3 regions of the Chryseolinea soli genome follow, and region 3 is predicted to be linked to each of the others. Evidence: riboswitches for the same ligand, from Rfam matches in the RefSeq annotation. Region 3 holds a riboswitch; each other region holds the start of a gene.
What was found. A riboswitch is a leader RNA that binds a small molecule or an ion and turns the genes downstream of it on or off. The one in region 3 is predicted to bind S-adenosylmethionine.
Positions count from the first base shown of each region.

Region 1 (8,014 bases), 3.3 Mb from region 3:
TGGCGCAGTGCAGGGTAAGGTTGGAGTAGATGTCGAGCATGCCGCCATAGTAATTGCCCATCAAGCCCAGCCGGTTGTGAAACAGGATGTGGGCCACCCGTGCGGCATCTACCCAGTCCGTTACTTCCTCCCAGATCGCCGGATCATGGAGCGTGCCCGTCACTTGATAGAACGGGATCCTGGCCCGTTGAAAGACGCTCGCAATCTCCGGCACGGGACACGGTGAGCAATACGCGAGCCACTCGCCGGTCATCTGCGTCCGGTCGGTCAGGTGGTTAAAGCGATGATAGTCGATCGAGGCCTCGGGAACGAGATTGAGAATGACCACCGGCACCTTGGCGCGCTGCACGACGGGCAACACGGTCGACGAGAGCGCATAGGTGGTGACGTACAAGAAAATGATGTCCACATCTTTTTCGCGAAAAGTATGGCCGGCCTCCAGCGCTTTCTCGGGTGTGTCGATCAACCCCAGATTGATCACCTCATGGCGGGTGGACGAGATATTTTTATGCACGACCGACACATAGCCCTCCAGCCGTTGCTGCAGGCCTTCAAATTGTTCCCAGTAGGCTTGCAGGCCTATTCCGAACAATCCAATTTTTAAGTGATAGCTTTTAGTGGTCATGTGGTGAATGTTTGACTCGTGAATGCTTTACTTTACTCTTATAGCCGATTGAATATTTTCTTGAAAAGGATGGCAATAAAATCCTTGTCTATTCTGACCGGAGCACATTCGCCGGATTGGTATTTGCTCCGCGCACGATTTGAAAGCTCACCGTGCCAAGGGCAACGATTGATAAAACCAGGAAGGGTACAAAGAACAAATCAAACGTCAAACCGATCTTGAACGCGAAATGATCGATCCATTCAGTGGCTCCGTACCAGACGATGGGTAGCGCGATCAAACTGGCGATGAAAAGGAGCTTGACAAACTGACCGGACAGCAATGACAGAATGCTGGCGACGGTGGCCCCCAATACTTTTCGGATGCTGATCTCTTTCGACCGTTGTGCCATGGTAAACGACGCCAGCCCCCACAAGCCCAGACAAGCTATGCTCACGGCGAGTATTGAAAACAAGATGAAGATACTTTCAAACTGCTTTTCGTCCTTGTATTGTTGGTTGAAAAAATCGTCTAGAAAATAATATTCAAACGGATTTCCAGGGAAGTAATCCTGATAAATGCTTTGCACTTGCGCGATGGCCTCGTGTGGGTTTGCATGCAGTTGTATGGAGAACAAATTGTAGTTGGCTTGCTGGGGCCGGAAGAGGATGGGCACGTATCCGGTTTTGAGCGAATTCCAATGAAAATTTTTGATAACACCCTGAATGGAAAATGGAGGACCGTCTCCAAGGACCAGCTTTTCGTGAAGGGCTTGTTCGGCAGTGCCCAATCCGAAACGATCGAGGACAGCTTCGTTTATAAACACAGCGCTCAGATCGGAAACGGCATCGGGATTCCAGGGTCTACCGGCGATCACTTGCATGCCATAGGTCTGGATAAAGTCAGTGTCGACCCAAATCACATGGATCGCCTCACGAACTTCTTTTTCGTGTTCCTTTCCCACGACAACCATGCCCGTGGTAAAGCTAAATCCTCCTCCCGGTACGGCCCCGGAAGAGGTGACGCTTTTTATAGCGGCAATTTTCAGCAGTTCATTTTTAAAGGAGAGCATTCGCTGATCGCTTGCTTCGTCGCAACAGATCTGAGGCCCGTTCACGATCAACATCTGATCCATGTTCAATCCCTTGTCGCGTGTTAACATGAAGTTCATCTGGCGGTAGATGATAAAGGTTCCGGCGATCAAAAGAAGCGAGGCCGTAAATTGAAAGACGACCAGGGCCTGACGCAAGGACAAGCTTCGTCCGGGTTTTGTTGTTTTACCCTTTAGCACGTCCGTGATCCTAAACGACGACAGCATAAACGCGGGATAGACGCCAGAGATAAAAGACCCAAAGAAGAACAATCCAAAAAGCATGACCCACAGCGACGGGCGAGTGAAATCGAACGAAATGTCCTTGCCCACGATCGTGCTCAACACGGGTAGCAGGAGCACCGCCAAACCTAGCGCCAGTGCGACGCTGATGAAATTGATGAGCAAGGATTCGAACATGAACTGGGTGACCAGTTGACTTTTTAACACACCCATGGCTTTTTTGATGCCTACTTCCTTCGCTCTTTCGGTGGCGCGGGCCGTGGAGAGATTGACGTAGTTGATCCAGGCAATGAAAAGAATGAAGAGTGATATCAGCAGAAAAAAATAGAGCGTGTTCAAGTGGCCATGGGCTTGATTCAGGTCGGGTGAAAAATTCACATCGACAAGCGGCTGGTAGGAGAGTGTCACGCCCAGCGGTTCTGTGCCCGTATGCTTGTCCATGAAGCGTTTTGTTTTGGCTTCCAGGGATTTCACATCCGTGTTGTCTGTCAATTTTACATACGTAACGAAATCCGTAGCAGTCCATGCGGCGCTGGGGTCTCTGTAGTATTCTATTTGCAATAGGTTATGCATGGAAAGCAGCATGTTGAACTGCAGTTGCGAATTTTGGGGCACGTCTTTTATGACAGCGGTCACGACAAAATCGCCGTCACCCCAATCTTTCATGCGAACATGCACCGTTTGCCCAACGGGGTTTGTTTGTTTGCCAAAATAACGCGCGGCGAGAGATTCGGTAATCACCATGGAAGAGGGGTTGTCCAGCGCGTGGGATGCGTCGCCCAGCAGCACGTCATAGGTGAATACGTCCAGAAAGGAAGAGTCCACAAAATAGGCGCTCTTCTCCTGGAAGAGCGCCGACTCACCCGACGGAGTTTTAAAGTTGATCAACGCAGCGCTTCCATACAGCGGATGGATGCGCACATAATTTTCTACCTCCGGTATTTCGTTCAGGAGAGCGGGCCCCAATCCATAACCGAATGTTGCAAACCAATCGTCTTTTTGATTTTTTCCATATTCTGTGAACGTCGTCCGGTAGATGTTGTCGGCATGTTTGTGGAACCGGTCATAGCTGAGCTCGAACGCAACGTATTTCCAGATCATGAGACATCCGGCAATACCCAGGGCAAACCCAAAAATCGTAATGAATGAGTATCCCATATGCTTGCGCAGATTGCGATACGCCAGGGTGATGTAAAATCGGATCATGGAGGTTCGGATTGGTCTGAAAAATATTCCTCTTTTCAGGTGCAATGACCTGTTAAGTAAAGATAGCGAATTAGCAGGTACACATCCGTTCTGTCAACCACAACGTCGCGACGGGTATCTTTCGCACAGGGCGCGGAACAACCTTATGCCTGGATAGGCCGTGTGGTAAAAAGTGCGTTCGAAGGTTTTCCAGACCGAACATAAAATAAGGCACAGCACCGAAGGATACGAGGCAATTCTTTTGTAACATTACTTACGAACAGGTATTGATAACCCCCTTCCGTATGAAACGTCACAGACTTAACTTCCTCATCGTACCGGTGTTCCTACTGATCACCATCACCGGTTTCGCACAGACCCCGCAACCTATAAGAATCGTCATGATTGGTGCGCACCCCGACGATTGTGATATCAAGGGTGGTGGCACCGCAGCGCTCTTTGCTGCGATGGGTTATGCCGTGAAATTTGTGGCCGTGACCAACGGCGATGCTGGTCATCAAACGACCGGTGGCGGCCCGCTGGCGAAACGCCGCTACGAAGAAGCACAAGAGTCGGCCCGTCGATTGGGGATCGCGGCCTATCACATACTGCCCAACCACGACGGCGAGCTGTTGCCCACGCTGAACGTGCGACTAGAGATCATCCGCGAGATCCGCGAGTGGAACGCTGATGTAGTGATCAGTCCCCGTCCGAACGACTATCACCCCGACCATCGCTACACGGGTGTGTTGGTGCAAGACGCCGCTTTCATGGTAGGCGTGCCCAACGTAGCCTCTGATGTACCGGCGCTGCGCAAGAACCCCGTGTTCCTCTATTTTGAAGATTACTTCCAACGCCCCAATCCCTTCCGCCCCGACATCTCTGTGGACATCACCGCGGTGTTCGACAAAAAAGTAAACGCCCTCGATGCCCATAGATCCCAGGTATACGAATGGCTTCCCTGGATTGGCAACTACGCCACCGAAGTACCCGCCGAAGGGCCCGGACGAATCAAATGGCTGGCCACACGCTACACCCGGAAAATAACCCCCGAAGCGCGCAAAACCCTGGAGACCGGCTACGGAAAAGAAAAAGCCCAAGCCGCCCAACACGCCGAATCATTCGAAATATGCGAATACGGCACCCAACCAACCCCCGAAGAAATACGCCGCCTATTTCCCATGATCAAAATGCCCTAGCCGGCCCGCAGTCCCATCATTTTGGTGTTCTCCCAAAAGAAGGGGTAACACCCGCTTGTTGGTGTCCCACCAACAAGCATTCCTTCGAGCCATATCAATAAAGGGCAGCCATTTCCATTCATTTTCCAGCGACAACCAAAGTGAAAACCCTGTTTAAACAGTTTTCTAACGGTCGCGAATACAAGTATGATTTCACCCCATTTTCACTTAGGAATCCTCCCTAAAATTCCTGATTTTTCGAATTATTTTATTTCCGATGAGGTTGTGCATTATTTTAATCTTTACCTGCCTGGGACTAACGGTTGGGTATGGACAGCAAGCGTCCGTAGACAGTTTGCTAAACCGCATTCCCTCCACCGACAGCCTCCGGGAGTTTCTTCCCAAAGACACACTGCTTCAAAAATCCCATCATAAAGTAGATTCCATACAATCGTCATTCTATCACGGTGCCGACAGTTTGAAAGGCATTTATCAACGCCCCATCAGCAAGCTGGATTCTGTACAGAACAAATTGCAACACCGGCTGGATAGTCTCACCACACTGAATCTCCCCACGGGCAAAGTAACCCATGCGCTGGATAGCGTAAACCAACTGCGCGAAAAGACCGTAGCCGGCTTCAACGAAAAATTGAATGCCTTAAAAGGAAAGACCACCGGCAAGCTCAAGCAACTCGATCTCCCACCCGAACTGAAAGGCAAAGTGTCGGCGGTGACCGGGAAGGTAGATGGTTTTCAAATTCCTGGTTCTGAACTTGGCCTGCCTGCTGTGGGGGGCACCTCGCTGGGCAAGATCGATGGACTGAACAAGATCAGCGGCGTGGACCTTCCTCAAACCGGAGGACTGGGAAGCATCCAAGACGCCGCCAAAGTGGGCGAGTTGCAGAACGTGACGAGCCAAATGGGTGAAGTGTCGAAGGTGACTGGCCAGGCCGGTGAGTATGCTACCCAATTGAAGGAAGTAAAGGCTGTGGCCGGCGGCGACTTGAGCAACACCGCGGAATTGTCGAAGACCGCCGAGACAAAGGCCGCAGAGCTGTCGGGTATAAAAGATCTCGAAGGACAAACGAAGGCACTCGACCAATACAAAGATATGGCAGGCAAGGCCGGCGACCCCGACGCCATGAAAGAAGAGGCCGTTACCAAAGTGAAACAGGTAGCCGTGAACCATTTCGCCGGCAAGGAGAAGCAACTCCAGGAGGCCATGGATATGGTGTCCAAATACAAACAGAAATACGGCAGCCTGAACAGCCTCAGCGACATTCCCAAAAAGCGCCCGAACGAAATGCGTGGCAAACCCTGGTATGAGCGCGTGCTCCCCGGCATTGCCATGCAAATGCAAAAGAAGGGTGAGGACTTGATGGTAGATTTCAATCCGTATGCAGGCTACCGCTTCACCGGTCGTATCACGGCCGGCGCGGGGTGGAACCAACGGGTTGCCTACAACACCAAACGAAATTACTTCGATCACTCCGCCCGCGTATATGGTCCGCGCGTCTATGGCGAGTTCAAACTCTGGAAAGGATTTTCTCCCCGCCTCGAAGTGGAGACCATGAACACCTTTGTGCCGCCCCTGACACGCGTTGCCATTCCCGATGCGGGCAGCCGCGAGTGGGTGTGGGGTGTGTTCACGGGGATGAAGAAGGAATATCGCTTCATCAAAAATGTGAAGGGCACAGCCTTGATCATGGTGCGCCTTTTCGATCCCCATCACAAAAGTCCCTATGCCGATGTGCTGAATGTGCGTTTTGGATTTGAGTTCCCCATCAAGAAAAAGCCAAAGACCGCGAAGGAAGCGAAGCCCTCAAAATCGTAAGCCCAACAAAAAAGTCGACTGCTTTCCAGGTTTTTAAAGCGCGTTCGTTTTTGTAACATACTGATAAATAGCCCTTTTGGGACGCGGAAAAATAATTTTTAAATAATTCCACAAACTCTATTGACTTAATAGATTTATAGCCTACATTTGTTTCATATTTATAAAGAATAGGGGAGAGAGCAGACTCGTTGAACCTATTGCAACCTCGCCTCATCACCGGGGAAAAGGTGCTAAATTCTGCCTAAATGATTAGGGAATATAAATAAGTACAAAAGCCATGAAAAACATTCAAAATCTCTCCTTCCTCTCACAAACGTGTTGTTGCTGTTGTTGACGGCCAGTCCACCTCCGCTTTATTCAATCGATTCACAACAACAAAAAAATCTTACGACCATGTCACAGACCGCATCGGTATTGTCATCCGAACAATCTTTGTATATCTCCACAGCAGAAGTTTCTTTTGCTCCTGCTAAACGTGTTGAAGCCGTTTCAACAAACCTGAATTTCGTTTTCGAAGAGAATGGTTTTTATATTCCCTCGACCGCCTTTGGGTACAACGACCGGGTGAGCCTGGCCTTTCAGGTGAAAGAAGCGTTTGCCGCCCACTTTATTTTGATCAAGGGGTTGATAGAATTCAACCGCTCCAAGGAGCTGAAGTTTGTGTTTAACCGCGATGAAAGATCTTTCGAGATCGATCTTGAAGCCGCACAACTTGACACGTTGAATACTTTCCTGGCCCATATCCACGCATTGCTTCAAAAAGAAATTCAATTCAAAGCCGTGTTGAAGAAAGTGATCGCCTTCGAAAATCACTACAAAGCACTTCGCGATGAAGTGTATGCCGAGCAACAAGCCGTGATCTAGCCCGGCTGAAGTTTCCAACTCTTTCTTATGGATGTTGATACCGGTGACGGCGAGGCGATCACCCGAATGTCCATGTTCTATTCTTCAATTTTCACCTTCCTATGCTAAATCTCGGCGGGCAAGCAAAGTCAACGCAGAAAGAAACTTTTGCTTGCCCGCCGAAGCTTTAGCGTAGGAGGGCCTTTTCTTTGCTCGCCGAAGCTTTAGCGAAGGTGAGGCGATTCAACATGAGTTCCGAGCCAACACGCTCCATTGACACCCTATCCTGAACATTTGTAAATAAATAAGTGTAAATGATACATTTTATCAAATGTATTTTTAAATTCGAGATCGTATTCAAAAGATTCATACGCTAAAAAAAAATGATATGAGACGATCCCAGGCGCTCCTCCGGCTATCGGCATTTCTGTTTTTATCAGGCTTTTCATTTTTATCCCTGCAAGCACAGACGGTACTGAATGTAAAAGTCGATCAACCACTCTCGAAAATTGAGCCCACCATGTGGGGAATATTTTTCGAAGACATCAATTTTGCGGCCGATGGCGGACTCTATGCCGAACTGGTGAAGAACCGCTCGTTTGAATTCGCCCAGCCGCTGATGGGATGGAAGGAGCAAAATAGCAACAAGTTCGCCATTGCCACCAACGCCGGGAGCGTGCTCATCCTGCATGAAGGCGGCGACACCAACCCGCGGATCGCCCGCGTAAACGTTCTGGCCGACAAAGGCTATGGCCTCACCAACGAAGGCTTTCGCGGCATGGGCATAAAGAAAGGTGCGACCTACACATTTTCGGTGCAGGCCCGTCAACAGCAGGGAAGCCCCGCGTTGCGGGTGGAACTCGTGGATGCCAGTGGCAAAATTTTGGGGACGACCAGTATTAGCCCAGCCGGTGGCGAATGGAAGAAATACACAGCAACGATCGTGGCTTCTGAAACAGAACCCAAAGCGCTGCTGAACATCTGGTTCGAAGGCAAAGGCGTCGTCGACATCGACATGGTCTCCTTGTTTCCAACCG
Region 1 covers NZ_CP032382.1:7,820,197-7,828,210, reverse strand. The annotation lists gene D4L85_RS32605 (arabinose isomerase) at 1-625, opposite strand, end outside; gene D4L85_RS32600 (ABC transporter permease) at 714-3,143, opposite strand; gene D4L85_RS32595 (PIG-L deacetylase family protein) at 3,428-4,321, shown strand; gene D4L85_RS32590 (hypothetical protein) at 4,578-6,134, shown strand; SAM riboswitch class I at 6,290-6,399, shown strand; gene D4L85_RS34595 (hypothetical protein) at 6,528-6,998, shown strand; gene D4L85_RS32580 (alpha-L-arabinofuranosidase C-terminal domain-containing protein) at 7,366-8,014, shown strand, end outside.
Region 1: it holds a riboswitch for S-adenosylmethionine, as region 3 does, so the genes downstream of both, D4L85_RS34595 (hypothetical protein) here and D4L85_RS12265 (O-acetylhomoserine aminocarboxypropyltransferase/cysteine synthase family protein) in region 3, are expected to answer to the same signal.

Region 2 (8,014 bases), 3.7 Mb from region 3:
AGGTGCTGTAATTGTTTTCACGCAAGATCTGGGGAATGGCGGCTTTGTCGGCCGGCAGAATACCGTCGTAGCCGGGAAAGCCCGTGGCCGTTACGGGGAACAAGCCCATGTGTACGGAGTGCGAATTGCGTCCCGTCAGCAGGGCGGCGCGCGTCGGCGAGCAAATGGCCGTGCTGTGGAAGTTGGTGTAGCGCAGACCATGGTTGGCGAGGCTATCCAATGTCGGCGTTTCCATCAGGCCGCCAAACGCGCTGGAGGTTCCATACCCGGCATCGTCGATGAGAAAGTAAACTACGTTGGGCGCATCCTTGGGCGCTTGCTTTTTCTCCGGCCACCATTCTGTGGATTCAGCAAATGTCTTTGCAATTTTTCCTTTGAATTCGTCCGTGGACGCAGTCTCCGCCGCAGGATCGGTGACGCTGCCCGGGTGGCAGGCGCCCAACGCGAAGGTGACGGCTAGAAAACGCACGGGCTTCATCAGTATTCCGCGCAAGCGGTTATCTATTTTTATCATAGTGTATACAATTTTGTACAGTTGGTTTAGGATGATCTCAAAGCGTTTTCTCCGCGGCCTGCTCGACGACGATACTTTTCACCACGCCGGTAAACGGATCGGGGCCCGTATAGCGCTTCGTCACGGGCGAGTTAAGATCCTTGCCCACGCTCACGCCGTCCGAGCCAAACGACGCGATATACTTCACGCCTCCTTCTACGGTCTGTTTGCCGGCCGGCTGACCGTCTACGGAAAGCGACACCACATTGCCGGGTGCGTACTCCACGGTGATCGCATGTTTGCCTTTGGTGAGTGCCCTGGAAGCGGTGATGAGGGTTTCCGTAACACCGTCGTTGAGCAGATAATACAAGGTGTTGCCCTGGAAGAACAAGCTCGTACCTCCCGTCAATCCACCGTTGGCAAACACCACCCCTTCATTTTTATCGCGCGTCAATTCGATGTTCGCCGTGATCGTCACCGGGCCCTTGCCGATGTTGATCCGGGTCTTCACCGTCGTGCCTTCCAGGATGATCGACTTGGATTTTATTTCGGGCGCAGCCAATCCCGCGCGATAATTTTTCAACGGGTAGACATTGTATTTTTTTGCCTCCTGGTCGAAAAGCGTCTTCAACTCTTCCAGCTTCTGCGGATTCTTGGCGGCGAGGTCATTGGTCTCGTTCCAGTCTTCGTTCAGGTTGTAGAGCTCCCATTTGTCTTTGTCGAACGGTGCAGGGTTGAAATGAATGTCGTCGGTCGGCGCTTCACCAAACACATTGCGCGGGTGATACACCGACGCTTTCCAGCCGTCCTTGTAAATGGCACGGCCGCCGTGGAGCTCGTAGTATTGCAGCGTGTGCCGGCTGGGCGCTGCCGGATCGCTGAGCGTATACGCCAGGCTCGTGCCGTGAAGCGGCATTTGCGGGTAGCCGTTGATTTCGGTTGGAATTTTAAGACCGGCAAGCTCGGTCGTCGTGGGCAGAATGTCGATGACGTGCCCATACTGCGTGCGGATGCCGCCCTTCTCCCGGATGCCTTTCGGGTAGTGAACGATCAGCGGATTGTGTGTGGCGCCTTCGGCATTCACGTCGCTCTTCCAATATCGAAACGGCGTGTTGGCGGCTTGCGACCATCCCAAGGGATAGTTCTCATTGGTGAATTCCGTTCCCAGTTTGCCGTATTGACTCACCAGGAAAGGGATGTCATGCCCTTTCGATGTCACGGACGCTCCGGTGGTTCCGGTATACGATCCCTCCTTGCTTCCCCCATTGTCGCCGATGACCACAAAGATCAAGGTATTGTCCAGTTCACCGATTTGCTCGAGATAGTTCACAAACCGGCCGATCTCATGATCGGTGTATGATAAAAATCCGGCATATACCTCGAAGAAGCGGGCAAACACTTTCTTTTCATCGGGGCTTAAGGTGTCCCAGGCCTTCAGGTTTTGCTGACGTGGCGGAAGCTTGGTTCCCTTGGGGAGAATCCCTAAAGTTTGCTGGCGTTTAAAAACATCTTCGCGGTACTTGTCCCAACCTCCGTCGAACTTCCCTTTGTATTTGTCGCTCCACTCCGGGGCTACCTGGTGTGGCGCATGCGTGGCGCCCGTAGCCAGATACAAGAAGAACGGCTTTTCGGCATTCGCTGATTTTTGATTGGCCACATAAGAGATGGCTTTGTCGACGAGCAGTTCGTTGAGATGCTTCGTGTTCGGCTCAATGTCGATGGCATTATTCTCTTCGACCAATACCGGATGCCACTGGTCCGTGGCGCCGCCCAAAAATCCATAGAAGTGATCGAAGCCGCGACCGGTAGGGTAACGGTTAAAAGGTCCCGCGGCCGTGAGGTCGATGGGGCGATTGCCATGCCATTTCCCCAGCGCATAGGTGTTGTATCCATTCTCCCGGAAGATCTCGGCAACGGTCCCGGCTTCGAACGGAATGTCGCCGTAGTATCCCGGCGCACCGATCCCTAATTCGGCATGATGCCCCATCGCCACGCTGTGTGCATTTCGCCCGGTGAGTAATGCGGCGCGGGTGGGACTGCAAATTCCGGTTGTATGAAAATTCGTATAGCGAAGGCCGTTGCCCGCGAGTTTGTCGAACGTAGGCGTTTCGATGAGACCGCCAAAGGTTGACGTGGCGCCGAATCCCACATCGTCCAGCAGGATCCACACCACGTTGGGGGCATCTGCCGCAGCCTTCACTCTGGGCGGATACCATTGTTCGGATTCCTCCAGGGTTCGTCCGATCTTTCCCTGGAAAGGCTGAAGCGGATCGCGCTGTGCCCATGCCGCCGCGCTGGCGACCATGATGGCAAGCCCTGTCACAGCGATTTTCTTTATGTTCATGTTAATGTTGGTTTGTTTATCGATTTGGCTCCTGTGAAAGGAGAACTAAACTATTCCCACAGAAGTGTGGGCAAAGACCTGCCACTCCCTGCCGAAGCAGGGCGAACCTCGTTTAACGAGATGCACGAATAGAAGTGGAGATGGTAGTGAGGTAGATTTAGCAGCAACAACAACAACGGAAACCATCCGTCATATTCTTCGCGATTGCTTCAGGGCCAAGGAGGTCCTTGGGAAACATTTTCATTTTCATGTGGCTTAAAAATTTTATAGCTCCAATGCGTCATTGGTAGGAGTTAGCACCTTATCCTGGTGGCGACAGGTTGCTAGAAGATCGTCGAGCCCATTCTCTCCCTTCTTCGGTATAAAATCAATCTGGTGGGAATTGATTGTCTATATAATCGATAGACAAAGAAATAATATCGTATCGGAAATACCAAGGAATTGTTGATAAAAGTATTTGATCGCCGTCAGCAGCAAGATTTGCCGCGGCCTAGCTAGGGGTTCTGTAAAAAAAGATCCATGGTTCATTTCTTCTGCCGGTGGTACCATGCCAAAGCCTTCGCGCTGCTGCCACAATCCTCCATGCTACACCATTTTCTTTTTCCATTCTTGGTAGTATCCCAAAAAAGCCACCCGCAGTTTGGACATTCTTTGACCCGGCTCCATGTATCGGAAAGCAACAACGCATGCGCCGACTTCACCAGGGGTGCCGTGATCGCATAGAAATGACCGGGTGGGAAATTCCATTCTTCCTTAAACTTGTCTTTCTGAAAGACGACTTCGAGGAATGGGAAATATTTCGATGTCAATTTATTGAAGGCTTCCATATCGGCCGGCCGTACTTTTTGTTTGAGTGCGATGGGTTTGAATATCGCGTAGATCAAATCGCGGAGATCAACCGCCTCCGCAAAGAAATCTCTTGCCCTTTTCTCGTTGGTCTGGCCGGCTTTTTCTAATGCAGCGAAAGCGCCTTTATCGAGGATCCCTGCTTTGCGCGCCCAATAGATCAGGTCGCTAAAATTATTCAGGTTATCGCGGTCTGATCCGTCGAATCGATCGGGCACGGTATTGACAAAATCAAGACAGGGCACGCCGCCATCCAGGCGCATTTCGTCGATTTTCGGATTCCTGGTCATCACCGTAAAGATACCACCCCGGACCAAATTCCCCACCAATCGGGGGATAATTTTACCTTCAAAATATATTTTAATGGTAAAGTGAATACTTTTACTATTAAAAAACGTAATAACGGTAAAATCACCCAAACCCTTAAAACCCTTCCCTATGAAGTATTTAACCCTCGCGCTATGGCTGATGTTCCATTTTACCGGAAAAGCACAATCCAAAAATGCTGAACTGCCGGTGCCTCCCGTGGTCTTCGATTCGAAAGGAGAACTGATCCTCTCCCCTTCTTCCACCTCGTCGAAAAATGACTTTGATTTTTTTGCAGGAAATTGGAAAATCCACAACCGGATGTTGAAAAAGAAACCTGACAATACTATTGAATGGACGGAATTCGAGTCCACGCAAGAAATGCGCATCATCCTCCGCGGCATCGGGAACGTTGACAACTTTATTGCGGAACGAAACGGCAAACCCTTTGAAGGTATGACCTTGCGGTTATTCAACCCCCAAACAAAACTGTGGAATATCTACTGGGCCGATTCAAATTTTGGTGTCTTGGGACTGCCGCCGGTGGTGGGTTCGTTTGAGAACAAGGTGGGGCACTTTTTCTCCAAGGATAACTACAATGGCAAAAACCTGCTTACCGTCTACCGCTGGGACGCGCGCGACCCCAACAATCCCATCTGGAGCCAGGCCACGTCAGAAGATAACGGCAAGACCTGGGAGTGGAATTGGTTTATGTATATGCGCCGGTAAGATCATGGGTGGTCTACCCGCCCTTTCTTCTTACCTTTGACGATGACAAAAAATGGCGATCTCCTGCGGGATGAGAATTTCCTGATCCTCCATCAATTTCTCGTCAACCACTATGGTTTCTCCGACCGCGACAGTCACGATGTCTTTGGCAAGTTTCAGTTTGTGGAAATAAAAAAGAACACCCTGCTTCACCAACGGAATGAAGTTTGCCAGTACGCCTATTTTATTTGCCAGGGCTGTCTCCGGACCTTTTTCACAAACCGCAAAGGAGAAGAAAACACGCGTCACATAGCCTTTGAGAACCACTTTGTCAGCGCCTTCTCCAGCTTTATTACACAGACCCCGTCGCTTGAAAACGTGCAGGCGCTGGAACATTCCAAATTGTTAAAAATTAAGCAGAGCGACTTTTTTCATCTTGTCAACACCCACGAAACTTTTTCGAAACTCTATCTACGTTCGTTGGAGCAAGCCCAGGTCTTGAGCACCTGGCGGCTTGAGTCCATGCTCAGCATGACGGCACGCGAACGCTATCGGGATTTGCGGGAGCGGATGCCGGAAGTAATTCTCCGACTATCCAATAAACAAGTCGCCTCCTTCCTGGGGATTACGCAGGAGTCGCTGAGCCGTTTAAAAGCCCAAAAGTAAATTAGTATTTAGTCCTGAGTCCTTAGTCTTGAGTCGTTGGTACTAAAGACTCAAAACCATTACAGATATAGAGTCCCCTCCATAACAATCACGGAAGAACCACTCACCCAAATCCCATCGCTTGAAACGTGGACACGAATGGATGAAGGGTGCTTTACGGCTGTTCCCTGCAAGATCCGGAAGTCTTTATCTTTTTTGATGTGGCCGAGTTTTTCCAGGTAACCTGCCAACGGGCCGGCTGCTGTTCCCGTTGCCGGGTCTTCGTCGATCCCGATCCCCGGATTAAAGAATCTTGCTTCGGCGAGAAACGCAGGGTTGGGCTGGTTTGTGGTGAAGAGGTAACACCCTTCGAAACCATATTTTCCGGAAGCCGCTTTTAGAAGGGATTTGTTGGATACCGCTTTTTGTAAAACGTCCAGATCCTTTACCGGGACCATCAGGTGGGCAACCTCCGTTTCAACTATGTTGATCGCCCAACCGTTTAAATCCAGATCATCAGGGGTCAACCCCACGGCCTTCGCTACCACGTCTGTCGGTACCGTTCCCATTATCGTGGCGGGTGCTTGTTTCATGGCAACGTAAGGAAGACCGGATTCTTCGGTGATCTTCACCGGGATCCGCGTATCCTTGATCATGACGTGCGAACTTCCCCCCTGATTTTTAAAAATATCCCACCCCTTTAGCAAGGCCAGGCACACGGCTCCTAAAAGATTGTGGCCGGCACCAATCACCTCAAATTCCGCCGGTGTAAAAGAACGCACCATCAGGGCATTCTCTTTTGTTGAATAGCGGATGAACGATGTTTCGGAATAGCCAAATTCCCTGGCGATCTCATGGTATTGGTTGAGCGTGAGGTCATCATCACTGTGCACAACAGAAAGTTGGTTGCCTTTATACTTCTGATCGGCAAATACATCCAATACATAGTAATTCAATTTTTTCATATCTCCTGGTTTTTATGCCGTTCCCCGGCGCCAATGCTGCACCAAAATTAAAGAACAATCGTTTATCATTTTTATGGGTTAACTTGGGGTAGCCGGTTACCTCAAGGTAACCATTCTAACTATGGCCACCATGAACATCAACGGAAACGTACAAGAAGCGACTTGCGAACAGGAGCTGGCGGCGATCATCGACAGCCTCGAAATATTGGGCGGAAAGTGGAAGCTAAGAATCATGCGCCACCTGAATAACCATGCCGCCGAAACAAACACATTCAAAAAGATCCAGCGCGAGGTGGAAGGGATCTCATCCAAGATGCTGACGAAGGAATTGCGCGATCTGGAAATAAACCTGCTCGTTACCCGGACGGTTTTGGATACCCGGCCGGTGAGTGTGAGCTATTCCATTACCGAATATGGTCTGAGTGTTCTACCGGTCAATGAAGTACTGGTGCAATGGGGACTGAATCATCGCCAAAGGCTAAAGCTTTCTTGATCTCGTTTATCTGGTCCTCCTAAACAATCTGCGCGCCCTGCAGTTATGACATAAAGGGAACAGCGAATGGAAAAAGGCGACATGGTTCGCGAATCTACGCCGGAGCGTATCAATGCCTTCTCAGACGGTGTCTTTGCCATCATCATCACCATCATGATCTTAGAATTGAAACGCCCGGAGCATCCGACCTTTGTGGCGCTTTGGGCGGAATGGCCAACCTGGATCAGCTACATGGCGAGCTATGGTTTTATCGCCATCGTGTGGATCAATCACCATTTTTTGATGCATCATGCAAAAGCTCCCACCCTACGGCTGATCTGGGCCAATTTTGCCCATCTCTTCTCCGTGTCATTGATTCCTTTTCTCACCGACTGGATGGCGGAGACCCGGCTGGAGCGGGTTCCCGTTTCAATGTATGCTTTTACGTTCTTGATGGTGAATATCACTTACCTCATATTGATTTGGGAAACCCTGGGTACAAAAAAAAGCGCGGGTGCTCCGAATCAAGCCAGGCGGTTGTTTCATCTGCGATCGGTATTGACCAATTTGATCTTTGGTGGTGCCGCGATCGTTGCTTTGTGGCATCCCTATGTAGGGTTTGCTATGGCCTGCGCGTGTCTTACGCTTTATCTGCGACCTGACGTGCCGGGTATGCGAGTAGGGAAGTAATTTGCCTGGCAGGAGAAAAAATTTAACGACCCGCTTTCGCTAAAGCAGGCGAGCAAGTCAACGCAAAGAATGCGATCGTCTCGTTGGAGTTTAGCATCCCACAGATAGCGTTAAATTGACTTTTTAATTATGTTAGTCAAACATAAGCGTTGTTCGTTTGTTGCTAGTTATCAATCCTTGTATAACAACATCTCACAAAACAAATAAAAATATGAACTCAAGCATAGAATTTCTGAATCCCGACGAATTGTTAAAAAATCCTGCGTTCTCTCAAGCGGCCGTTACCAAAGGAAATGGGAGCACCATTTATATCGGTGGGCAGAATGCCATCACAAAAGACCTCGAGATCATTGGGAAAGGGAACATCACCTTACAAACCGAATATGTTTTAAAAAACATTGAGATCATCCTGAAGGCTTGCCACGCCAGCTTGGACGACTTGTTTAAATTGACCATCTATATTGTGCAAGGTCAGGACGTTCGAAAGGGTTTTGAAGGCGCTCAGGGCTTTTTGAAAAAGCTAAAAAATCCACCCGTTATTTCCG
Region 2 covers NZ_CP032382.1:7,400,957-7,408,970, forward strand. The annotation lists gene D4L85_RS30660 (arylsulfatase) at 1-514, opposite strand, end outside; gene D4L85_RS30665 (sulfatase-like hydrolase/transferase) at 552-2,837, opposite strand; SAM riboswitch class I at 3,099-3,205, opposite strand; gene D4L85_RS30670 (CGNR zinc finger domain-containing protein) at 3,362-3,973, opposite strand; gene D4L85_RS30675 (hypothetical protein) at 4,122-4,718, shown strand; gene D4L85_RS30680 (Crp/Fnr family transcriptional regulator) at 4,761-5,363, shown strand; gene D4L85_RS30685 (PhzF family phenazine biosynthesis protein) at 5,423-6,307, opposite strand; gene D4L85_RS30690 (winged helix-turn-helix transcriptional regulator) at 6,429-6,800, shown strand; gene D4L85_RS30695 (TMEM175 family protein) at 6,867-7,469, shown strand; gene D4L85_RS30700 (RidA family protein) at 7,681-8,014, shown strand, end outside.
Region 2: it holds a riboswitch for S-adenosylmethionine, as region 3 does, so the genes downstream of both, D4L85_RS30665 (sulfatase-like hydrolase/transferase) here and D4L85_RS12265 (O-acetylhomoserine aminocarboxypropyltransferase/cysteine synthase family protein) in region 3, are expected to answer to the same signal.

Region 3 (8,014 bases):
TGATGAAAGAAGAACTCGAAAAAATAAAGGAACAGCTCAACAACGTAGTATAACGGTTGAAAGTAGATCAGATCAGCTTTGCCAGCATGCTGATGTAACGGTCGGGCACTTCGCCTTTCACCGCCGTTTGATAGTCGTTGTAGCTGCACGGCACAATGCTGTTGCGCGCATAACGCTCGCGGCCATTGGGGTAAGGCACTTCGAGCCACCACTTTTCACTCACCTTGCTTTTGTAGAACGTGAGCACTTCCGGTTCGGAGGGCATGGACACGGAATATTTCATGAAGTCGTTGCTCCTGAAATTTTGCTCGTTCTTGCGATGATAGTAGCCTTCCACAAAATACCAGATCATGGTAGCCACCACGGCGGCCGTCTTCTGGTGGGCGTCGTCGAATGCAGGGTTGTATTCATAGAAGCCGATCGAGCTTAGCTTTTCATTCAAGCCGGCATACCAACAGATCTGACACGCCTCTTCGCCCGTCAGCCCGAACGGCTGCGCCTGGGCATTGCCCGGGGCATCTGACGAGCGTATAGCGGTGACGTCAAACGACACGATATCGGCATTGCGGATGGTGGGCTCCATCTCCTGCATGTTTGTGCGCATTTGCCCGATGCGAAATGCTTCGAAATAAAGTTTCTCCAACACCGATACCGACAACGGATCGATCAGGTAGCTTTGATAGGCCAGGTGCGTATAGCTGAACAGGAAGTTGGGTTCGTGCAACAGGATCTTGTGAATGTGCTGACGGCTTGCGCCCGCTTCCTTTTTTTCTTCCAGGTCGAGAAACGCATCCACGTTCAGCAGGCTCACCAGTTTGTCCATGGTCTCGTAGGCAGCATATTGACCATAGTCCAGGTCGTGTGAACCTCCAATGACAATCGGGAGCACGTTTTCTTCCAGCAGCATCCGACACACTTCGCTGATGCGGGTATAGGTCTCGTCGAGGTCGTGACCCACGTTAAGGTTTCCCAGGTCGATAATGCGGTAAGTTCCCGTGCCCCGCTTCAGGTGATAGAGTTTTTTACGGATCACATCGGCACCTGTGGCCGAGCCAGCATTTTGCAACGAGCCGCGTCCTTCCTTCACTCCAAACAGGGCAATGTGAGCACCCCTGTAGTCGGGCATCTTCTCGCCGAACACGTGAATGTTTCTATAAAAACTGGAGGGGGAGGTGATGTCTTCGTAGAGCGATTCGTCTACGGGCGAAAATAAGATGGTCAGATCCATAAAAGAGGCTAAAAAATTTTCTGAGTGAAAGATAGAATTTTCACTGCATACTTTTCGAAAGGCCTTCTCTGACGACAACAATGATCCTTTTATTGAGCTTACCCTTACAGTTAGACCCCCAAAAAAAGCCGCTCGGCTTCAAAAATGGAATCTCGCTCCCGAACGGATGGCTAATACGGCTTTTTTGTTATTATATTTGATTGATAATGAGTTAATTGATTTTGAACGTTAAACTGCCACTTAAATACAAGCTTGACCTCAAGATCATTGGGGTGGCCCTCTTGTATTATCTTTTTGCCAGAGTGGGCTATTTTTTTGCGTTCGAGGGCTCTACGGCCTTGCCCACATGGCCGCCTTCGGGTATTGGATTTGCCTTGATCATCCTTTTGGGCCGGTCTTCCTGGCCCGGCATCACCATTGGATCGCTGGTGGCCAACGTGATGGCCTACTGGAACAACCCCCACCTTCCCGCACAGGAAATCATCACCATCAGCAGCCTTATTGCCGTGGGCAATACGCTGGAGGCTGTGACCGGTAATTACCTGGTGAAGAAATGGATCAGGGATGACTTCCCCTTCCGGAGTGCGAAGAATGCCTTCCGGTTTTTGTTTGTCACCATGATGATGTGCTGGATTGGCGCCGGCGTTAGCACAGGAGCGTTGTACCTCAACCATGTGGTGTCGCCTGACCTACTGTTGCGCACAGGAATTTCATCTTGGGTAGGCAACGTAGTGGGTATCCTGTTGTTTACACCGTTCATTCTGGCTTGTTCAAAGAAGATCCACGTCCGCCTCACGACAGAGAAAGCCATCGAGGTCGGCATTTTTATTTTATTGCTGGGTGGTATCGTCGCCCTGCTGGAGGTCGATTACCTGGTCTCCACCGTGGAGCGCGCGCTGCCGTTCCTGGTGTTGCCTTTCCTTTTGTGGCTGGCCTTCCGCTTCGAACTGATCGTGGCCATCGCCGGTGTGTTGATCACGGCGCTGTTGTCCATTTACATGACCATCGGCGGCGTTGGCCCTTTTGTGCTTTCAGACTCTTACAATTCCATGCTGCTCTTGCAGATCTTTATCGGGGTCATCAGCATTAGCACGATCATTCTTTCCGCTACCGTACGGGAGCGCCATCATGCACAAAACAAGCTGTTGGAATTTAACGAGAACCTGGAAGCCATGGTGCAGGAACGCACCCGTGCCCTCAACGAAGAAATCGTTACGCGCAAGAACGCCGAAGAAAAAATACAACGCACCAACACCGAGCTGAGCAAACGCAACACCGAACTCGACAATTTTGTCTACAGCGTTTCGCACGATCTTCGCGCACCCATCGCGTCTGTGCTGGGGTTGATCAACCTGGCCAAGAAAGACACGGACGGTGTCATGAAAGACATGTACCTGGATATGATCCACAAAAGCGCCATGCAGCAGGATCATTTCATCAAGGAAATTTTGGATCAGTCGCGGAATTCGCGTTTGGAAGTGAAGCGGGAAGAAATACACTTTGAGCCGCTCATCGACGAAACATTCAATCAATTGAAGTTTGCCACCAGCACGGGACAATCCGTTCAAAAAGTTATCCGGATCAACCAGGAGGCGCCGTTCTTTTCGGATCGCTGGCGTTTGAAAGTGATCCTCAACAATATCATCTCCAACGCCATCCGCTATCGCAATGGCAAAGATCCCGTCATCAAGGTGAATGTGGAGATCCGGGAGCACCTGGCCACGCTGGCCATTGAAGACAACGGCAAGGGTATTGAAAAAGACCACCTGCCCAACATCTATAAAATGTTCTATCGCGCGACCGACGACGGCGCCGGCTCAGGTCTGGGCCTTTACATCGTGAAAGAAGCCATCGATAAGCTGAACGGCCACATCGACATCGAGTCGGAAGTGGGCCGGGGCACCACCGTGAAGCTGGCCATCCCCGAACTGGTCTGATCCCCTTTTAAATCTTTGGACTCTCTTAGGATGCCAGGCTGAAAGATTTCGCCACTTCTTTTTGCGGCGTGAGCGTAGCATTGGGTGCGAGAATGACGCCTACACCATCCCAACCCGACCATTCCTGCAATTTCTCCAGGCTCACTTTGCCCACCATGTACTGTTTGCCATGCGAGGCATAGCCGGACTGGAATTGCTCGAAGTCGCTCATGGAGATCGCCGTTCCTTCATCAAAGCTCACAAAAGCCTCGACGGTGAGACGGTTCGTGAATTTGAGATCGTGTGGCTGGTGGAGCTTTTTGTATTCGTATTGATAGTCGTAGGTGAGCGCCGAGATATCGGACAATACCGCAGAACCTGTGGGGTAGCTTCCTGCCCCCTTACCGACGAAGAGTTGTTGCTCAGCAAAAGCGCTTTGCACTTGCACGGCGTTGTATTCGTTGCGAACGGCGTATAAGGGATGCGTGGACTCGATGAACTGGGGTGCAACGAAACCAAATACCTTATTCTCCACTTTAAAGGCACGGGCGATCAGTTTGATGCCGTAGCCGTTGTCGCGGGCAAATTTCAAATCAAGATCAGAGATGCGATCGATCCCGATGTTGATGACCTCCTCCGGTTTCACAAACACACCGAACGTGTGCGCAATGGCCACCACCAGCTTGAACTTGGGGTCGAAACCTTTCACGTCGAGACTGGGATCGGATTCGGCAAAGCCAAGCTCTTGTGCTTTCTGCAACGCGTCGCCATAGCTTTTGCGTTCTTCAAAAACTTTGGTGAGGATGTAGTTGGTCGAGCCGTTGAAGATACCTTCGATGCCCGTGAGCAAATCGTTGTCGTAATATTCTTCGAGGTTCCGGATGATGGGGATGGCGCCGCAAACGGCTCCTTCATACAACACCGGCTTGCCATATTGCTGCTGAAGCTGGTAGATCTCTTCCAGATGTTCGGCCAGCATTTTCTTGTTGGCGGTCACAACGGCTTTGCCGTTTTGCAACGCGGTTTTCACAATGTCAAAAGCAGCCTTGGCATCGTCGATCAACTCTACCACCACGTCGATGTCCGGATCGTTGAGGATGTCTTCTTTGCTAAAGGTGAACAGGTCTTCCGACAGCGGTCGTGTTTTATTTTTATGTTTTACGCAAATGCGTTTGATCTCTGCTTTAATGCCGGGCGTTTCGTCCAATACGTGATACAATCCCTGGCCCACGCAGCCAAAACCGAAGAGGCCCAGCTTGAGGTGACGATGTTTGGTGTGTGAGGTGTTGTTCTTTTCTGCTGACATATCGTTCGTTTAATTTTATGCTTATCGGACCTTTACTTCCACCGGGACGAGGTCTTCGAGGAAGAATTTTTTTATGTGACTGCTCAATTGTTCAAACTCGACCAAAAAACCGTCGTGGCCGTAAAGGGAAGTCATCACTTCCAGTCGGGCATTGGGAATGTTCTCGGTAAGGAATTTTTGTTCGCTTAGCGGAAACAAAATATCGGAATCGATGCCCACGACGAGTGTTCTTGCTTTGATGGACTTCAATGCGGCTACAAGGCCCCCGCGGTTGCGCCCCACGTTCTGACTGTCCATCATCCGGGAGAGGCTGTAATAGGTGAACGCGTTGAAACGGTTGGCCAGCTTTTGGCCCTGATAGCGCTGGTAAGTGGCCGCTCTGAAATCGTCTATCTTCTCGTCGCTTTTCTCGGCTTGTGTCTGGCCATAGGTATCATAATAGCGATACGAGATCATGCCGATCGCGCGGGCGGCTTTCAAGCCTTCGGTGCCGGCGCGATGATCGTTCTCTTTCCAGGTAGCATCGGCTTCGATGGCCATGCGCTGTGCTTCATTGAAGGCGATGCCCCAGGGTGAGTGCACGGCATTTGTGGCGATGGGAATGATGTGTTGAAAAACATCGGGTTGCTGCACAGCCCACTCCAACACCTGCTGTCCGCCCAACGATCCCCCGATGAGTGTGTGCACTTGCTCGATGCCGAGGGACTGGCGAAGCAAATCAAAGGCCTGCACCACATCGCGGTTGGTCAGCGTAGGAAAGGTGTGATAATAGGGCTTGCCCGTTTCAGGGTTCAGCGACAGGTGGCCGGTGGAGCCGTAGCATCCGCCCAGCACGTTGGCACAAATAATAAAATATTGGCGTGGATCGAAGAATCTCCCTTCATTGAAAAGTCCGCTCCACCAGTCGGTGAAGTCGGCGCTGCCCGTCAAGGCATGGCAAACCCAGACCACATTGCTGCGGTCGGCATTGAGCTTGCCGAGCGTGGAGTATTTGAGCTGGAAGCCCGGCAATGTGCTGCCCGATTCCAGTTCAAATTTTTTCTGATAATGAAAGGTTTGATCGTTCTTTTCCATAAACTCTTGTCAACCCTGCCCGCTCACCCGGATGGCAACCGGTGTGAGCGGGAGAGACTTTTTATACTACTTTAACTAGGATACTAATTCGCCTTCAAAAACTTTTTCAAATGCCTGCTGGAGATCCGCCTTGATGTCATCGATGTGTTCGATGCCGGCCGAAATGCGAAGCAGGTTGGGCACTACACCCGATGCGATCTGTTCTTCGTCGCTCAATTGTTGGTGCGTGGTAGCCGACGGTTGAATGATCAGCGTTTTCGCATCGCCCACATTGGCCAGGTGGCTCACCAGTTTCAGGTGATCAACAAATTTCGTGGTGTGCTGCTTCGTGCCTTTCAGTGTGAATGAGAACACGCCGCCGAAGCCGTTGCGCAGGTATTTTTTTGCCAGCTTGTGATAGGGACTGCTTTCGAGCCCGGGATAGTTCACGCTCTCCACCAACTCGTGCTTCTCCAACCATTTCGCCAGCGCCAGCGCATTGTCGACCGAACGTTGAACGCGCAGTGACAAGGTTTCCAGTCCTTGCAACAGCAGGAAGGAATTGAATGGTGCCAGCGAGGGTCCGAAATCACGCAAGCCCTCCACGCGGGCGCGGATGATGAATGCGATGTTGGGCAGGCCCAGCGGATTGCCTTCACCGAATACGTCCCAGAACTTCAAGCCGTGATAGCCTTCGGAGGGCTCTGTGAATTGGGGGAATTTTCCATTCGCCCAGTTGTAGTTTCCACCGTCGATGATCACCCCGCCAATAGACGTGCCGTGGCCGCCGATCCATTTCGTGGCGGACTCCACCACGACGTTGGCGCCGTGCTCGATGGGGCGGAAGAGGTATCCGGCCGCACCAAAGGTGTTGTCGACGATCAGGGGCAGATCATGCTTTTTCGCCAGTGCGGCAATGGCCTCAAAATCGGGAATGTTGAAGCCCGGGTTGCCGATGGTTTCCAGGTAGATGGCTTTCGTTTTTTTGTCGATGTGTTTTTCGAAGGCTTCGGGCTTGTCGCCCTCGGCAAAACGCACATCGATGCCGAGGCGTTTGAAGGCGACTTTGAATTGGTTGTAGGTGCCGCCATACAAAAATGTAGTGGACACAAAGTTGTCGCCCGATTGCAAAATGTTATTGAGTGCCAGGAACTGTGAAGCTTGTCCGGAACCGGTGGCCAACGCGGCCACGCCACCTTCCAGCGCGGCGATGCGCTTCTCGAACACGTCGGTGGTGGGGTTCATGATGCGGGTGTAGATGTTGCCGAATTCTTTCAGGGCAAACAGGTTGGCGCCATGTTCCGAATCTCTGAACGTATAAGAAGTGGTTTGATAGATGGGTACGGCACGGGAGCGGGTGGTGGGATCGATTTCCTGGCCGGCGTGCAATTGAAGGGTTTCGAAATGTAAATTTGACATGATGATAATATTTAGAGGGTCTAAGAATGAATCAATAGGATAAAAAGAGGGGGAGTTAGCCGTAACCAGAACTGCCTGTCACTTGGCAGGGTCGTACGCTACTGTGTTGCGGGAAGATCGCGGATCACTCATCAGCAACAGCACGCACAACAACAGCACATGCAAATGTCGCCGTTAATGAAGCTGTCAATAGAATGATTGAGGTTTTCGAAGTAAGCACGCAAGCGTTGTACGCTTGATCCCGAGATGATGGTGTGAATGATTTTCTTCATTTTTTAACCGTTTATATTTTCCGCCTTGGCGGATCAGGATTTAGCACCTTTCTTTTTTAGGAGGTTGCTAGCGTTTCTTAGAGCCTGTCTCTCCACGCTTCTTTATAAAGCGATTAAGCTGAATGCGCTTATTCGACTTTGATACCACAAACGTAGAGCCTGAAAGCTAGGTTTCCAAACCGCACGATAACTTTTTTTGATGTGGCGATACTGACAAATGTTAGGCCGGTCCCTGAAAATACGGCGTTCTGGGTGAGTTAAAACGTTTGTTATAGCGCTGCCCTCCGGATGAGCATGATCTGCCCGGTGTGGTATAAATCGTGGTGCACGATGCCGTGGAGGAGGATATAAAACGAATAGGGAGCCGATGCATTGGGCACGGTTTCGTGCAGTTTGTGCTCGGGAAAGGACTTGAGGGCGTCCATGAGTTGGCGTTGACTTTCCTCCAAGGCGTTGAGGGTGGCAACCCAATCGGTAGCGGCCGGAAAGTTGGCTTCGTCTGAGACTTTAAAATCGGCGTCGCCTTGAAGGCGTTTGACAACGAACATTCTCCACGACGTCATGTGCGCCACCAGCTCGATGATGCTGTGGGTTCCCGGGATTTTCTTTTGTGCCAGTTCCGGCGTGACGTTTTCCAGGGATTCTTTTACGGAAGGTCCGTGCCATGCGTGCTTTTCGAAGGAGCGCTTGATGAGGATCGCGAGATGGGGTAGTTCGTTTTGCATTGGTGGTAGAGGTTCGTTTAAAAACAAAGACGTAAGCGACGCGCAAAGGTTTTGGTGGGGAAGATTGTTTTCAATTCCCTTTTATGTGAAGGTGA
Region 3 covers NZ_CP032382.1:2,832,451-2,840,464, forward strand. The annotation lists gene D4L85_RS12240 (YicC/YloC family endoribonuclease) at 1-53, shown strand, start outside; gene D4L85_RS12245 (formimidoylglutamase) at 68-1,228, opposite strand; gene D4L85_RS12250 (MASE1 domain-containing protein) at 1,450-3,165, shown strand; gene D4L85_RS12255 (homoserine dehydrogenase) at 3,191-4,450, opposite strand; gene D4L85_RS12260 (homoserine O-acetyltransferase family protein) at 4,472-5,524, opposite strand; gene D4L85_RS12265 (O-acetylhomoserine aminocarboxypropyltransferase/cysteine synthase family protein) at 5,600-6,922, opposite strand; SAM riboswitch class I at 7,203-7,305, opposite strand; gene D4L85_RS12270 (DinB family protein) at 7,464-7,919, opposite strand.